3 regions of the Streptomyces luteogriseus genome follow, and region 1 is predicted to be linked to each of the others. Evidence: riboswitches for the same ligand, from Rfam matches in the RefSeq annotation. Region 1 holds a riboswitch; each other region holds the start of a gene.

Region 1 (2,255 bases):
GGAAGCGGCGGCGGTAGTGCTCGGCGACGTCCGGGAAGGCGCGCAGCAGGTTGACCGTCGTCATGATCAGGTCGTCGAAGTCGAGGGCGTTCGCCTCGCGCAGCCGCGACTGGTACATGGCGTAGGCCTGGGCGAGGGTCTTCTCGAAGCCGTCGGTGGCCTGGGCGGCGAAGTCCTCCTCGTCGATCAGCTCGTTCTTCAGGTTGCTGATCTTGGCGCTGAAGGACTTGGGCGGGAAGCGCTTGGGGTCGAGGTCCAGGTCGCGGCAGACCAGGGCCATCAGGCGCTTGGAGTCGGCGGCGTCGTAGATCGAGAAGGACGACGTGAAGCCGAGCCTCTTGCTCTCCCGGCGCAGGATGCGCACGCACGCGCTGTGGAACGTCATGACCCACATGGCGTTGGCGCGCGGGCCGACGAGCTGCTCGACGCGCTCCTTCATCTCGCCGGCGGCCTTGTTCGTGAAGGTGATCGCGAGGATCTGGCCCGGGTGCACGTCCCGCTCGGCGAGCAGGTGGGCGATGCGGTGCGTGAGCACACGGGTCTTGCCGGAGCCGGCTCCGGCCACGATGAGCAGCGGGGAGCCGGAGTGGACGACGGCGGCGCGCTGGTTGTCGTTCAGCCCTTCCAGCAGCGCGGCGGAGTCGATCACGGGACGGGGGGCGCCGTCCCGGTAGTAGGCGTCCCGGTCCGGGGGCGCGTCGAACTTCCCGCCGAACAGATCGTCCGGAATCGGCTCCGGTACGTGATCGTCCTCGGGTGGCGGCGGGGGCTCGTCGGCCGGGCCCCGCTGGGCCTGGAGGTTCGCCAGGAAGTTGTCGTCAAAGAGGCTGCTCATCGCTCTCCGAGTCTAGGGCGCCCCACTGACAGCCCGCCGCCGCCCTGAGAACATCGCCCCGCGCCGGGGCTCCCGCCGAATGCCCGGCGGCTCATTGTCGCCCTCCATGACCGCATGACCACGCCCTGCTACACCCCCCGCAATTATGGACGACTCGTGACCAATCCCCCGCGATCGCTCACGCTCGGCAACGCTCATGAGTGAGGTCACGAAAATGTATCGGGCATATCACCCATCAACCTTCACAGGGGCCACACGAGTTGGCTACGGTGCGACCAGGCCGCATGACCCCCACCGGCGAACGTCGCCGGGCCGCGCGGCCTCCGCCGAGTCCGGTGTGCCGCAGCGGCAGCCGGAGCCGGGGACCCAACCGTGAACCTGGGGTGAATCGGCCCGACTCCCTGTACGGAGACGGCCGTAGGGCAAACCTTCCGAACCACCCGCCCGAACCCGACAGCTAACCCGGTAGGCGGAACGTGGAAGGAGTCGCCTCCCTTGGCGTCGCACCGCAAGTCGCGTCCTACGGGTACGCGCGTGGCAGGCATACGGACCCCCGCCCTCGCAACGGCGGCCCTCACCTCCGTGGCCCTGCTGTCCCAGTCGGCCAACGCCGCCCCCGAGGCCGACGACAAGCCCAGCCTGGAGGAAGTCGAGAAGAAGGTCGACGACCTGTACCGCCAGGCCGAGTCGGCGACCGACAAGTACAACGCGGCCAAGGAGAAGACCGCGAAGCAGCGCAAGCGCGTCGACACCCTCCTCGACGACGTCGCCCAGCGCACCCAGAAGCTCAACGAGGCGCGCGAGGAGCTGGGTTCCTTCGCCTCCGCCCAGTACCGCACCGGCGCCGCCGCCCCGGACACCGCCACGTTCCTGCTCGCGGACACCCCGCAGGACTACTTCGACCAGACCCAGCTGATGGACCGGATGACCGGCCGCCAGAAGGTCGCGGTCGACGACTACGTCACGCAGCAGTCCGAGACGATGAAGAAGCGCCGGGAGGCCACCGAGAGCCTCGAGACGCTCACCGACTCGCAGGACGGCCTGAGGACGGCCAAGGCCACCGTCCAGCGGAAGCTCGCCGCCGCGCGCGAGCTGATGTCGAAGCTGACCGCCGAGGAGAAGGCCCGGCTGGCGGCGATCGAGAAGGAGAAGCGGGCGGAGGCCGCCCGCAAGGCCGACGAGCTGGCCCGGCAGCAGGCCGCGCAGCAGAAGGCGCAGGACGAGGCGGCCCAGCAGCAGGACAGCGGGTCCTCCTCGTCCGGCTCTTCGGGCTCCGGCTCGTCCTCCTCGACGCCCCCGGCCGACTCCTCGTACGCCACCAAGGCCGACAAGGCGCTCGCCTTCGCCCGCGCCCAGATCGGCAAGCCGTACGTGTGGGGCGCGGTCGGACCCGGCTCCTACGACTGCTCCGGCCTCACCC
Region 2 (2,255 bases), 180 kb from region 1:
GGACGCCGGCGCCCAGCACCTCGTGGTGACGGGCCGGCCGGCGCCGAGAGTACGGCCGCTCCTGGACGACCTCCGGTGCACGGGGCTCGCGGTGTGCGGGCAGGGCGCGCAGGTGTACGACGCCGGCGCGGACCGGCTGCTGTGGTCCATCACCCTGGACCGGGAACTGGCCGAGACCGCCCTCGGCAAGATCGAGGCCGAGGTGGGGCAGGTGTACGCGGCGGTCGACCAGGACGGGGTCGACGGGCTCACGCTGATCGAGCCGGGCTATCTGATGCCGCACCCGACCCTGCCCGCCGTACGGGTCGAGCGGCGCGATGAGCTGTGGGGCGAGCCCATCAGCAAGGTGCTGCTGCGGCATCCCCATCTGACGGACGACGAGTTGGCGGCGACGGCCCGCTCGGTGGTCGGCTCACTGGCGACGGTGACCATGTCGGGGCCCGGCACGGTCGAGCTCCAGCCGTGCGGGATCACCAAGGCCACGGGGCTGGCGCTGGCAGCCGATCATCTGGGGCTGCGGCCGGCCGACACCATCGCCTTCGGCGACATGCCCAACGACATCCCGATGTTCGACTGGGCCGGCCACGGCGTCGCGATGGCCAACGCCCATCCCGAACTCAAGGCCGTGGCCGACGAGGTCACCCTGTCGAACGAGGACGACGGCATCGCCGTCGTCCTCGAGCGACTGCTGGGCGGGACGGCTCAGGCTCAGTACGGGCCGTTGACGTTGTCGATCGAGCCGTAGCGGTCGGCCGCGTAGTTGCAGGCCGCCGTGATGTTGGCGACCGGGTCGTACGGGTCGAAGGAGGTGCCGGCCACGTGGTAGGCGGCGAAGGTCGGGTCGATCACCTGGAGCAGGCCCTTGGACGGGGTGCCGGCGACGGCGTTGGAGTCCCAGTTGTTGATGGCCTGGGGGTTGCCGGACGACTCGCGCATGATGTTGCGGTGGATGCCGTCGTAGGAGCCCGGGATCCCCTTCTGCGCCATGATGTCCAGCGCCTCGCGGATCCACCCGTCGAGGTTGTCCGTGTAGGTCTTCGCCGACGCCTGGGTCGCCTGGGCGACGCCGCCGGCGGGCTTGGCGGCCGGCTTGGCGGGGGCGGACGACTTGGTCGCCGTCTTCTTCGCCGCGTCCGTCTTGGCGGCCTTCACCGTCAGCTTCAGACCCGGGTGGATCAGCTTCGGGTTGTCGCCGACGGCGGTGCGGTTGTCCTTGTAGAGCTGCTTCCAGCCGCCCGAGACGTCGTACCTGTCCGCGATGCGGGCGAGCGAGTCGCCCTTGACCACGGTGTACGTCAGGGACTTGGCGGGCTGGGCCGCCTGCGGCACGGACTGTGCGGCGGCGGGTGCGCTCTGCGGCTCCGCGGCGCTCGCGTGGGTGGCGCCGAGGAGCGGCAGGGTGAGTGCGGCTCCGCCGGTGCCGGCGGCGATGAAGCCTCGGGTCAGCGGGTTGGTTCTGGGGCGACGGTGCTTGCCTCGTCCGGCCATGGCCATGTTCCTCTCCGGCGCCTACGAGGTGAGCTGTCGGGTTCGGGCCGGGAGGTGCCCGGCCGCGTACGGCGCTGTGCCGTGCGCGGCTTCACCCCGAGCCGGGCCGCTGTGCGGACCGGCGACTTACCTGGGTCCCCCGCTCCTGCCACGCGTGAGTGAGTCGGTTCCAGTGGGGAGTCCGGGCGGCGGCAGGATTAGGCGTCCGCCGGACAGGGCCGGAACGTATGCGAGAGCACATGTCGGGAACAAGCACCTCAATCACATATCGCGCGGTTGACCTTGGTCGGGGGAGTTTGTGTCGCTTGATCCTTTGCGGGAGCCAAGGCTCAACTGGCTTTCGGGGGAAGGCGTTAGGGGTCGCTGTGGCGGGGAGGGGGAAAAGGGGAAGGAGTGATTCAACTCACTGATCACGAGCCTGTAGGGCAATTTCCGCCAAGGGGAATTCATCGAATCATCACGGCAAATCGTGCATAACTCGCTACCCCTGGGTAAGTCGATAAATATCTGTTCTTATGGGTTGATCGAAAACATAACGGTCGTGATCGGATACCACCCGGCCTGTAACCATGGGCGCTGGCGGTGATCGAAACGTGACCGGATACGCTGACTCGAGTGAGGGCAGCGACCTATCGACAATCCGCGTAATCACCGGCAGACACAGCAGACAGGAGACCCCTCGTGACCGACGTCGGGCCGTTCGGGCTGAGCGTGCGGGACCAGGCTCTGGAGGCCGATGTCCAGGCCGGATTGACGGCTGTCGAGGA
Region 3 (2,255 bases), 1.2 Mb from region 1:
CTACGGCGTACGGGCGTTCGGCCAGGTCCTCAGGTCCGCCCCGGACGGCACGGGTGCCGCGATGCTCGCCATCAGCGGTTCCGTCGACACGCCCAACACCGGTCCCGCCCTCCAGGACCTCTGGACGGTGCTGCGCACCCTCGCCGCCGAGGGACTGACCGACGCCGAGCGGGACGTCGCCGTGCAGAACCTGGTGGGCGTGGCGCCGCTGAAGTACGAGACGGCGGCGGCCGTCGCGAGCACGCTGGCCGACCAGGTCGAGCAGCACCTGCCCGACGACTACCAGGCCACGCTGTACCGGCAGCTCGCCGCGACCGGCACCGTGGAGGCCACCGCGGCGGCCGTGAGCGCCTTCCCGGTGGACCGTCTGGTGACCGTTCTCGTCGGTGACGCGGCGCAGATCAAGGCACCCGTCGAGGCCCTCGGCATCGGCGAAGTCACCGTCGTCGCCGCCGAGTAGCGGCACGCGCGTGCAGGGGCCCTGGTTGTCTTCAAAGGCACCAGGGCCCCTTTATGCCCGAATTGGGATGGGAGTTGCCTGTCTGCCCTGTGGGATGCGCTACAAAAGCCTGGATTCGTTTGGGAATTGAAAGTGGCGCCGCTTAGCGTCATCCAGGCTGTTCGTCAGGCAGTGCGCCGCACCCGCGGCACCGGACAGTCATCGCCGAGTCCCCGTACGGCGCGAGCCAGGGGAGCCGGGGACCCATCGCAGTCCCTGGGGTGAATCGGGCGCCCGCGCGAGTCGCGAGGGAGTCCGTAGGAGACCTTCCTGCTCCGAACCCGTCAGCTAACCCGGTAGGCGAGAGGGAAGGAAAGGACCAGCCACCACATGGCGTTCACTCGCGCCACCGGGAAGCACCGTCGTCCCAGCAGGATGCAGCGCTCCACCGCCCGCGCGGCAGGCGTCGCGGCTCTCGCCACCACCGGCGTGATCGGCACCGTGGCGGCCCCCGCGGCCTTCGCCGCCGAACCCAGCGCCGAGCAGACCGGCCTCACCCCGGTCGTCACCATGGGTGACACCGCGGCCCAGCAGATCGACGCCCAGGCCCTCGCGCAGCAGCACGCAGCCGACGAGGCCGCCGCCAAGCAGAAGGCCGAGGAGGCCGCCCGCAAGCGGGCCGCCGAGCTGGCCGAGAGGGCCAAGGAGGCGGCCGAGAAGGCCCGCGAGGCCAAGGAGCGCGCCGCCCGCGAGGCCGAGCGCAAGCGCCTCAACACCTTCGTGTCCCCGATCTCCGGCTCGTACGTCTCCACCGGCTACCAGGCCAGCAGCGGCCTGTGGTCCTCCGGCAGCCACACCGGTGTCGACTTCCACGCCGCCAGCGGCACCTCCGTCCACGCGGTCGGCGCGGGCACCGTCGTCGAGGCCGGCTGGGGCGGCTCCTACGGCAACCAGATCGTGATCAAGATGAACGACGGGACGTACACCCAGTACGGCCACCTGTCCTCCGTCGGCGTCTCGGTGGGCCAGCAGGTCACCCCCGGCCAGCAGATCGGCCTGTCCGGCGCGACCGGCAACGTCACCGGCCCCCACCTGCACTTCGAGGCCCGCACCAGCCCCGAGTACGGCTCGGACATCGACCCGGTCGCCTACCTCCGCTCGCACGGCGTGGGTGTCTGACCGGAACCTCCCCGCTCTCCCCGAAAGCCCCGGCTCCCCGAGCCGGGGCTTTCGGCGTTTACGGCCGCCCGCTGTCCAAAAAATATCCATGGATTGTCGTCTGCCGTCGGAAATTCCGGCTCATTGCAATAGAGTCACGGAACGCACGCCGCTCGTCGGCGTTTCACGGGGATTAAGCGGAGGTCGGTCATGCGTATTCCCGCGCACTCGGTGTGCACGGCCATCCGGGACGACATCGTCGCGGGTGTCCACGCACGCGGCAGCCGGCTCACCGAGGAACTCCTCGCGCGCCGCTACGGCGTCTCGAGGGTGCCCGTCCGGGAGGCGCTGCGCACGCTCGAGGCCGAGGGATTCGTGGTGACCCGCCGGCACGCGGGCGCGTGCGTGGCGGAACCCACCGAGCAGGAGGCCGCTGACCTGCTGGAGATGCGCATGCTGCTGGAGCCGCTCGGTGCGGCCCGCGCCGCCCAGCGTCGCACCGAGGCGCATCTGAAGGTCCTGCGCGGTCTGGTCCGGCTGGGTCAGGAGCGGGCCCGCCGGGGCAACAGCGACGACCTGCGCTCTCTGGGCGGTTGGTTCCACGAGACGCTCGCCCAGGCCTCCGGCAGCCCTGCGCTGACCTCGATGCTCACCCAGC

What was found. Region 1 has a riboswitch for cyclic di-AMP ahead of BJ965_RS14900 (C40 family peptidase). Riboswitches for the same ligand answer to the same signal wherever they lie in the genome.
Region 2: linked by a shared signal. The riboswitch ahead of BJ965_RS15800 (transglycosylase SLT domain-containing protein) and the one ahead of BJ965_RS14900 (C40 family peptidase) in region 1 are both predicted to bind cyclic di-AMP.
Region 3: linked by a shared signal. The riboswitch ahead of BJ965_RS09720 (M23 family metallopeptidase) and the one ahead of BJ965_RS14900 (C40 family peptidase) in region 1 are both predicted to bind cyclic di-AMP.

The regions. Positions count from the first base shown of each region.
Region 1 is NZ_JACHMS010000001.1:3,466,459-3,468,713, forward strand. Features, by position in the region: gene pcrA (DNA helicase PcrA) at 1-835, opposite strand, end outside; cyclic di-AMP (ydaO/yuaA leader) riboswitch at 1,150-1,322, shown strand; gene BJ965_RS14900 (C40 family peptidase) at 1,331-2,255, shown strand, end outside.
Region 2 is NZ_JACHMS010000001.1:3,643,751-3,646,005, reverse strand. Features, by position in the region: gene BJ965_RS15805 (Cof-type HAD-IIB family hydrolase) at 1-745, shown strand, start outside; gene BJ965_RS15800 (transglycosylase SLT domain-containing protein) at 709-1,488, opposite strand; cyclic di-AMP (ydaO/yuaA leader) riboswitch at 1,492-1,667, opposite strand; gene BJ965_RS15795 (polyprenyl synthetase family protein) at 2,170-2,255, shown strand, end outside.
Region 3 is NZ_JACHMS010000001.1:2,226,715-2,228,969, reverse strand. Features, by position in the region: gene BJ965_RS09725 (M16 family metallopeptidase) at 1-460, shown strand, start outside; cyclic di-AMP (ydaO/yuaA leader) riboswitch at 653-817, shown strand; gene BJ965_RS09720 (M23 family metallopeptidase) at 830-1,618, shown strand; gene BJ965_RS09715 (GntR family transcriptional regulator) at 1,808-2,255, shown strand, end outside.